2 regions of the Streptomyces sp. E-08 genome follow, and region 1 is predicted to be linked to the other one. Evidence: riboswitches for the same ligand, from Rfam matches in the RefSeq annotation. Region 1 holds a riboswitch; the other holds the start of a gene.

What was found. A riboswitch is a leader RNA that binds a small molecule or an ion and turns the genes downstream of it on or off. The one in region 1 is predicted to bind glycine.
Region 2: it holds a riboswitch for glycine, as region 1 does, so the genes downstream of both, gcvP (aminomethyl-transferring glycine dehydrogenase) here and gcvT (glycine cleavage system aminomethyltransferase GcvT) in region 1, are expected to answer to the same signal.

What each region holds. Positions count from the first base shown of each region.
Region 1 covers NZ_CP183971.1:5,879,347-5,883,753, reverse strand. The annotation lists gene ACN9MM_RS27260 (enhanced serine sensitivity protein SseB C-terminal domain-containing protein) at 1-676, opposite strand, end outside; gene ACN9MM_RS27255 (enhanced serine sensitivity protein SseB) at 755-1,495, opposite strand; gene ACN9MM_RS27250 (AAA family ATPase) at 1,791-2,450, opposite strand; glycine riboswitch at 2,613-2,712, shown strand; glycine riboswitch at 2,714-2,812, shown strand; gene gcvT (glycine cleavage system aminomethyltransferase GcvT) at 2,874-3,998, shown strand; gene gcvH (glycine cleavage system protein GcvH) at 4,076-4,407, shown strand, end outside.
Region 2 covers NZ_CP183971.1:1,518,528-1,522,934, forward strand. The annotation lists gene gcvP (aminomethyl-transferring glycine dehydrogenase) at 1-2,641, opposite strand, end outside; glycine riboswitch at 2,821-2,920, opposite strand; gene ACN9MM_RS06950 (PRC-barrel domain-containing protein) at 3,034-3,408, shown strand; gene ACN9MM_RS06955 (DNA polymerase IV) at 3,461-4,407, opposite strand, start outside.

The DNA of each region.
Region 1 (4,407 bases):
CCACCGGGTCGTACGCGTCGGAGAGGGCGACCGTCGAGACGGGTAGCCCGTCGGGGACGGAGCCGATCGACTGCCGCATCATCGAGCGGACCGTGTCGACGGCCGCGGCGGAGGTGTCGTACAGGTCGAGACCGATGGCGAGGTACGGGGAGCCGAGCGCCGGCTGCACCCAGCCGCGGCGCAGTGCCCGGACGGCCGGGGTGCGGTGCGCGTTCTGCGTGAGCAGGGCGTAGAACTGGGGCATCTCCAGGGCGGGCTCGGTGACGCGCAGCGGCCCGGCGGGCATCCGGTCGAGACCGGTGGCGATGCGCCGCAGGTCGGCCCAGGGGATGCCGACGCCGCCGTTGGGGGCGTGCGGATTCAGCCAGACTCCCCAGCGGTCGGGGTAGAGCGCGCGGGCGATGTCACGGCCGGTGACGAGCTCGTGGGCGCGGTTCCAGCCGGAGGCGGCGAGTTCCTGGGCGGAGGTGACGCAGGGCGCGTAGCCGAAGCCGTCGACCTCCATGTTCCCGTACTGGGCGTCGGGCGCGCCGGGGGCACCCTGCCAGAGCAGCATCCAGAGCTCGCCGTCGGCGAGGGCGTGCAGCAACTGCTCGTACGCGTCGTAGCGTCCGGGTGCCACCTGCCCCAGCATGTGCTCGACCGTCCCGGTCGAAGCGGTGCCTGACGCGCTCACCCTGGGTCCCGCCCCTCTTCCGTCCACCACGTACGTCTGTCCAGCGATCCAGTCAGTTCAGCTTAAACAGGGGGCCGCTCACACGGCGGCGCGCTGGTAGAAGGGACGCACCCGCTCCAGCATCCAGTCGCCGACCGGGTCCTGCGCCATGTCGAGCAGGATCAGGTTGACCGGCCAGGCGACCTCGACCCGGCCGAGGGCCCGGCCCAGGGCGTCCAGGGGGGCGTTGCGGTCGACGCCGTCCCAGCCGGCCAGCTGGACGCCGACGAAGAGGGCCGGTTCGGTGCCCTCGACGCTGGCGAGGGCGCGGCGGGCGGTGACGACGACCCCGGTGGCCTCGAACTCCGCGGAGGCGGCTGCGAGGAAGTCGACCGGGTCGTCCTGCCAGTCGGGCTCGAAGAGCCGGACGCGGCCGCCGCTGGCGGGGCCGTCGAGCGGGGTGCGGCCCGCGCGGCAGAGCTCGGCGACGGCGGGCGGGGGCAGCGGGACGCCGACGGTGCCGCCGGGGTTCACGGCGATGCCGAGCTGCGGGGGCAGGCCGCGGGCGAAGTCACGGGCGGGGGCGACGGTGAAGGACATGTGGTCGCCGACGCACGCGAGGAACTGCTGCTCGGAGCTGAAGACGGGGACGTAGGCCGCGCCGTCGATCTCCAGGGTGGCGAGGTCGAGGCCGGGGCTGTCGGGGCCGCCGCCGTTGGGCAGGGGCACCCAGACCGGGCTGCGGCCCAGCACCTCGACCAGCCGGCCGCCGGCCCCGGGGTTGCCGAGTGAGGCGGCAAGGACCTCTTCGAGCTCGTTGCCCGGCCACGTCACGTCCACGGTCGCGTTTCCCCTTCTCGCACAGCCTGCCGCACCGGCCGCCGGGCAGCACCCTAACGCCGCCCCGGTGCCGCCGTGGCCAAAAGGGAAGGGTACGGGCGTCCCGGGACGGGCCGGGACGCCGGCCGCGCCCGGGACGCCGTCTCGGGCGGACGCCGTCTCGGGCGGACGCCGTCTCGGGCGGACGCCGTCTCGGGCCACCTCGCCCGCCTCGGCCCGGCCCCGTCTCGGGCGGGCGCCGTCTCGGGCCGCCTCGCCTCTCGGCCCGGCCCGGCCTGAGACGGGCCGCCCCGTCTCAGGCCGCCTCGCGGAAGCCGATCCGGTGGAGGGAGTCGGCCGCGTCCCGGTCGAGGAGGGTCACCGAGGCGCAGCCGTGCGGCAGGCTGCCGGACTCGGCGGCCCGCAGGAGCCGGCCGACGGCCCGCCGGTGGCGCGCGAAGGCGTACACGGAGACGCCCCGGCCCCGGGCGTGCTGGCCGGCCCGCGCGGTGTCCGGGGTGACGTCGAGGAGGACCAGGTGCAGGGCCCGCCCGCGCCGTCTCGCCTCGCGGGCGAGCCAGCCGCGCACCCAGGACTGGGTGCCGCAGTCGTGGACGATCACGCTCGCGCCGGAGCGCAGGACGCGGCGCAGCCCGGCGTAGTGCGCGATCCGGACGAGGGGACGGTAGAGGGCGTACGGGAGGAGGCGCGGCATGCGGGCCTCCCAGCGCTCGCGGGCGTCCTGGGAGTCGATGCCGCTGTCCTCGGCGGCGCGCCTCATCAGGGTGGACTTGCCGCTGCCGGGCAGCCCGGAGACGACGACGAGGTCGCCGGCGGCGAAGGTGAGGGCGCGGGGGCCGCGGCCGCCGCGCTCGCGCAGGTCCCGCAGGAGGCGGCCGCGGCGGCTCCGGGCGCGGGCCCGCTGGGACGGTATGCCGGTACTGGTCGCGTATGCGCCGGTGTGCTGGATCCTCATCGCGCTCTCCCCCTGTCGGGTCTCAGGAGACCTGAGGAGACCCTTGCCCACGAAGTGTAAAGAATCGGTAATGCGACACAAGCGATTTGCCCCGCCGACACCGCGTGCAATGATGTGCGCGCCAGGCGCGCACAGTCGCCGCACAATCGCATACCGGCCGCTCGAATCCGCGCGGGAGAGTTCCGGACCGCCGAGCGCGTCCGGACGCCGAAGGAGCAAGACCCTCCCTTGAATCTCTCAGGCCCCGTACCGCGTGGATGAGGCAGATCTGAAAAGCGGGACACCCTGCCGTGTCCCCACCCAAGGTGCAAGCCGAGGATGCCCTCGGTGAACCTCTCAGGTTCCATGACAGATGGGGAGGACGTCCTCGCCCGTCATGTGTTTTCGTCACCGATCACGCCCTTGGGACCCGGGAGCCACCCCATGAGCACTGCCCCCCGTCTGACCGCCCTCGACGAGCTGCACCGTTCGCTGGGCGCGACCATGACCGACTTCGCCGGCTGGGACATGCCGCTCCGGTACGCCAGCGAGCGCGACGAGCACAACGCCGTCCGCACCAAGGCCGGTCTCTTCGACCTCTCGCACATGGGTGAGATCACGGTCACCGGTCCGCAGGCCGTGGAGCTCCTCGACCACGCCCTCGTCGGCAACATCTCGACCGTGGGCAACGGCCGCGCCCGCTACACGATGATCTGCCGGGAGGACGGCGGCATCCTCGACGACCTGATCGTCTACCGCCTCGGCGAGACGGAGTACATGGTCGTCGCCAACGCCTCCAACGCCCAGGTCGTCCTCGACGCCCTGACCGAGCGCGCGGCCGGCTTCGACGCCGAGGTGCGCGACGACCGTGACGCGTACGCCCTGATCGCGGTCCAGGGCCCGGAGTCCCCCGGCATCCTGAAGTCGGTCACCGACGCCGACCTGGACGGCCTGAAGTACTACGCGGGCCTGCCCGGCACCGTCGCGGGCGTGCCGGCGCTGATCGCCCGCACCGGCTACACCGGCGAGGACGGCTTCGAGCTGTTCCTGAAGCCCGAGCACGCCGAGGGCGTGTGGCGGGCGCTGACCGAGGCGGGCGAGGGCGTCGGCCTGATCCCCTGCGGCCTGTCCTGCCGCGACACGCTCCGCCTGGAGGCGGGCATGCCGCTGTACGGCCACGAGCTGACCACCGCCCTCACCCCCTTCGACGCGGGCCTCGGCCGGGTCGTGAAGTTCGAGAAGACGACCAACGAGGGCCGCTTCGTCGGCCGCGAGGCGCTGGAGAAGGCCGCCGAGCGCGCCGAGAGCGCCCCGCCGCGCAAGCTCGTCGGTCTGGTCGCCGAGGGCCGCAGGGTCCCGCGCGCCGGCTTCCAGGTCGTCAAGGACGGCGAGGTCATCGGCGAGGTCACCTCCGGCGCCCCGTCCCCGACCCTCGGAAAGCCGATCGCGATGGCGTACGTGGACGCGGCGCACGCCACGCCCGGCACCCCGGGTGTCGGTGTGGACATCCGCGGCACCCACGAGGCCTACGAGGTCGTGGCGCTGCCGTTCTACAAGCGCCAGAAGTGACGCAGTCGTCTCACCCCCGGTCTCATCCCGCGAGACCGACGTTCATCAGTACTCCCCCGATCCAGGAGAATCAGGTCATGAGCAACCCCCAGCAGCTGCGCTACACCAAGGAGCACGAGTGGCTGTCGGACGCCGAGGACGGCGTCTCGACCGTCGGCATCACGGAGTTCGCGGCCAACGCGCTCGGTGACGTCGTCTACGCCCAGCTCCCCGAGGTCGGCGACACCGTCACCGCGGGCGAGACCTGTGGCGAGCTGGAGTCGACGAAGTCCGTGAGCGACCTGTACTCCCCCGTCACGGGTGAGGTCGTCGCCGCCAACCAGGACGTGGTCGACGACCCGTCGCTGGTGAACACGGCTCCGTTCGAGGGTGGCTGGCTGTTCAAGGTGCGCGTCACCGGTGAGCCGGA
Region 2 (4,407 bases), 4.4 Mb from region 1:
CACGGATCGCGATCATGGTGTCGCAGAAGCGGTCGAGCTCGGTCAGGTCCTCGGACTCGGTCGGCTCGATCATCAGCGTGCCGGCCACCGGGAAGGACATCGTCGGCGCGTGGAAGCCGTAGTCGATGAGGCGCTTCGCGATGTCGTCGACGCTGACGCCGGTGGCCTTGGCCAGCGGACGGATGTCCACGATGCACTCGTGCGCGACCAGCCCGTTCGGGCCGGTGTAGAGCACCGGGAAGTGCGGCTCGAGGCGCTTGGCGATGTAGTTCGCCGCGAGGACGGCGACCTGGGTGGCGCGGGTGAGGCCCTCGCCGCCCATGAGGCGCACGTACGACCAGGAGATCGGCAGGATGCCGGCGGAGCCCCAGGGGGCGGCCGAGATCGGGCCGACGCCGGTCTCCGGGCCCGCGGTGGGCTGGAGCGGGTGGTTCGGCAGGTACGGGGCGAGGTGCGCGCGGACGCCGACCGGGCCGACGCCGGGGCCGCCGCCGCCGTGCGGGATGCAGAAGGTCTTGTGCAGGTTCAGGTGCGAGACGTCGCCGCCGAAGTGACCCGGCTTGGCCAGACCGACCAGCGCGTTGAGGTTGGCACCGTCGACGTACACCTGACCGCCGGCCTCGTGGACCTCGGCGCAGATGTCGGCGACGTGCTCCTCGAAGACACCGTGCGTGGACGGGTAGGTGATCATCAGCACGGACAGCTCGTCGCGGTACTGCTCGATCTTGGCGCGCAGGTCGACGACGTCGACCTCGCCGTCCTCCGCCGTCTTGACGACGACGACCTTCATGCCGGCCATCACCGCGGAGGCGGCGTTGGTGCCGTGCGCGGAAGACGGGATGAGACACACGGTGCGCTGGAGGTCGCCGTTGGCGCGGTGGTACGCGCGGACGGCGAGCAGACCCGCGAGCTCACCCTGCGAGCCGGCGTTCGGCTGGATCGACACCTTGTCGTAGCCGGTGACCTCGGCGAGGCGCTCCTCCAGCTCGGTGATGAGCGTGACGTAGCCCTGCGCCTGGTCGATCGGGGCGAACGGGTGGATCTGGCCGAACTCGGGCCAGGTCACCGGCTCCATCTCGGTGGTCGCGTTCAGCTTCATGGTGCAGGAGCCGAGCGGGATCATGCCGCGGTCGAGCGCGTAGTCGCGGTCCGCGAGCTTGCGCAGGTAGCGCAGCATCGAGGTCTCGGAGCGGTGGGCGTGGAAGACCGGGTGGGTCAGGTACGCGTCGGAGCGCAGCAGGGCGGCGGGAAGCGCGTCCTCGACGGCGGCGTCCAGGGCCTCGATGTCGCCCTCGACACCGAAGGCGCCCCAGACGGCGGCGAGCTGCTCACGCCCGGTGGTCTCGTCGCAGGAGACCGAGACGAGGTCGGCGTCGACGCGGTGGAGGTTGACCCCGGCCTCGCGGGCGGCGGCGACGACCTCGTCGGCCTTGCCGGGCACGCGGACGGTGAGGGTGTCGAAGTACGAGCCGTGCACGACGTCCACGCCGCCGGCGGTGAGACCCGCGGCGAGGATGGCCGCGTACCGGTGGGTCCGCTCGGCGATCTGCTTCAGGCCGTCCGGACCGTGGTAGACGGCGTACATGCCGGCCATGACGGCGAGCAGCACCTGGGCGGTGCAGATGTTGCTGGTGGCCTTCTCGCGGCGGATGTGCTGCTCGCGGGTCTGCAGGGCCAGGCGGTAGGCGCGGTTGCCGTCGGCGTCGACGGACACGCCCACGAGGCGGCCGGGCAGGGAGCGGGCGTGCTTGTCCTGGACGGCCATGTAGCCGGCGTGCGGACCGCCGAAGCCCATGGGGACGCCGAAGCGCTGCGTCGTGCCGACGGCGATGTCGGCGCCCAGCTCGCCGGGCGAGGTGAGCAGGGTGAGCGCGAGCAGGTCGGCGGCGACGGTGACGATCGCGCCGAGCTCGTGCGCGGCGTCGATCAGCGGCTTGATGTCGCGGACGGCGCCGGAGGCACCGGGGTACTGGAGCAGCACACCGAAGACGCCGCGCTCGGCGATCTCGGCGGGAATGCCGTCGCTCAGATCGGCGACGACGACCTCGACACCGGTCGGCTCGGCGCGGGTCTGGATGACGGCGACGGTCTGCGGCAGGGCGTCGGCGTCGATGAGGAAGACACCGTTCTTGACCTTCCCGACCCGCCGGGCGAGCGCCATGGCCTCGGCGGCGGCGGTGCCCTCGTCGAGGAGGGAGGCACCGGAGGTGGGCAGACCGGTGAGGTCGGCGACCATCGTCTGGAAGTTGAGGAGGGCCTCCAGGCGGCCCTGGGAGATCTCCGGCTGGTACGGCGTGTAGGCCGTGTACCAGGCGGGGTTCTCCATCACGTTCCGCAGGATGACCGGCGGGGTGAAGGTCCCGTAGTAGCCGAGACCGATCATCGGGGCGAGGACCTGGTTGCGGTCGGCGAGCGTGCGCAGCTCGGCGAGGACCTCGGCCTCGGTGCGCGCGGCCGGCAGGCCCAGCGCCTCGGCGTTCTTGATCACGTCCGGCACCGCGGCGGCGGTGAGCTCGTCGAGCGAGCCGTAACCGACCTGGGCGAGCATCTTGGCCCGGGCCTCGGCGTCGGGCCCGATGTGCCGCTGCTCGAACGGGATGCCCTGTTCGAGCTCGGAGAGCGGAGTGCGGTTGGCGGTCATGTACGGAGGCCTCCTGGTCGTCACGACCTGCGAGGGGCACCACGGCGCGGGTACCCGGACGGCCTCCCCCTCTGTCATCTCAACCTGAGAGTTTCACCGGCACGCCTCGCGGCACGCCGGCTTTCACCGTCGGTGAGAGCGCGATGCCGTCGGACATCCGCTCTGCTTTCCAGAGTGACCTCGTCCGCGCGGTACAGGGGCCTGAGAGATTCCGGGGAGGATTTGCTCCTTCGGCGCCCACCGGAAGGTTTCTCCGGGGGACTCTCCCGCACGGGGTCGACAGCCACAACCAGCCTACCAGCGAGGTTGCGGCTCCCATCGCTCAAGTGGCCGACATCCCAGTTGTGCACTTTCGTAGGGGTGTAGAGCAGTTGCGACCAGTTGGAGGGACCGTGCAGACCGATATCGATCCGCGCAGCCTGATCGGCCGCAAGGCGTTCGACCGGAGCGGGCACAAGATCGGAACCGTGGACGAGGTGTACCTGGACGACGCGACCGGCATCCCCGAATGGGCCGCGGTCCGCACCGGGCTGTTCAGCCGGGACGCCTTCGTCCCCCTGGAGCCGAGCGACCTGCTCGACGACGGCCTCCACATCCCGTACGAAAGGGCCCTGATCAAGGACGCCCCTGACTTCGGCGTGGGCCGCCATCTCTCACCCGAGCAGGAACTCCAGCTCTACCGCCACTACAGCCTGGCGCTCCCGCCCCCGCCCACGGACGCCCCGGACCAGGACTTCGGCCGCCTGGCGGGCCAGGACGGCGCCTGAGCACCCGGCCCCGAGGACGGACCCACTCGCGCGGCGGCGCGGGTGGGCACCGTCACGCCGCCTCCTCCCGCCGCACCAGCGGCAACGGCTCCGAGGGCTCGAGTTCCGGGTCGTCCACGGCGAACGTCCGCACGCGCCCCGGCCCGGACCACGGGTCCTCGAACCGCACCGTGACCCGCCCGACCCCGCTCCCCTGGACCCACCCGGCCCCGTACACGGCATGCCGTACGTCGTGCCCGGGCGACCACACCCGCTCGGCGGTCTCCGTCGCGGCGGAAGGCGCCTCCTGCACCTCGTCGGCCCCCGCGGGCGCGACGTCCTCCGCCGGCCGCTCCGAGGCCTCGGCCTGGGCGAACAGGTCCTCCTGCGTGTAGTCGGCGAGCCCGCTCACCCCCACCCCGAGGAGCCGCACGCCCCCCGTGGTGTCCACGGCCTCCAGGAGCCGCCCCGCGGCCTCCCGCACGACGCCCGGATCGTCCGTGGGCCCGCGCAGCGTCTCGGACCGGGTGAGCGTCGAGAAGTCGTAGCGCCGGACCTTCAGGACGATGGTCCGCCCGGAGTGCCCGGAGGCACGCAGCCGCCCCACGCACCGCTCCGCGAGCCGCTCGACCTCGATCCGGATCCGTACCCGGTCGTGCAGGTCCACGTCGAAGGTGTCCTCGACCGACACCGACTTCGCGTCCCGCTCGGCCACCACGGGCCGGTCGTCGTACCCCTGGGCCATCCGGTGCAGCGAGGCCCCGTGCGCCCGCCCCAGGAGCCGTACGAGCTCGTCCTCGCCCGCCTCCGAGAGATCGGAGACGGTGATGATCCCGGCGCGTCTCAGGTGCTCCCCCGTGGCCGGACCGACCCCGGGCAGGATCCGTACCGACCGGGGCCCGAGGAGCTCCCGCTCGGTGCCGGGCTCGATGAGGACGAGACCGTCCGGCTTGGCCTCCTCGGAGGCGATCTTCGCGATCATCTTGGACCCGGCGAGCCCGACGGAGCCGGTCAGACCGG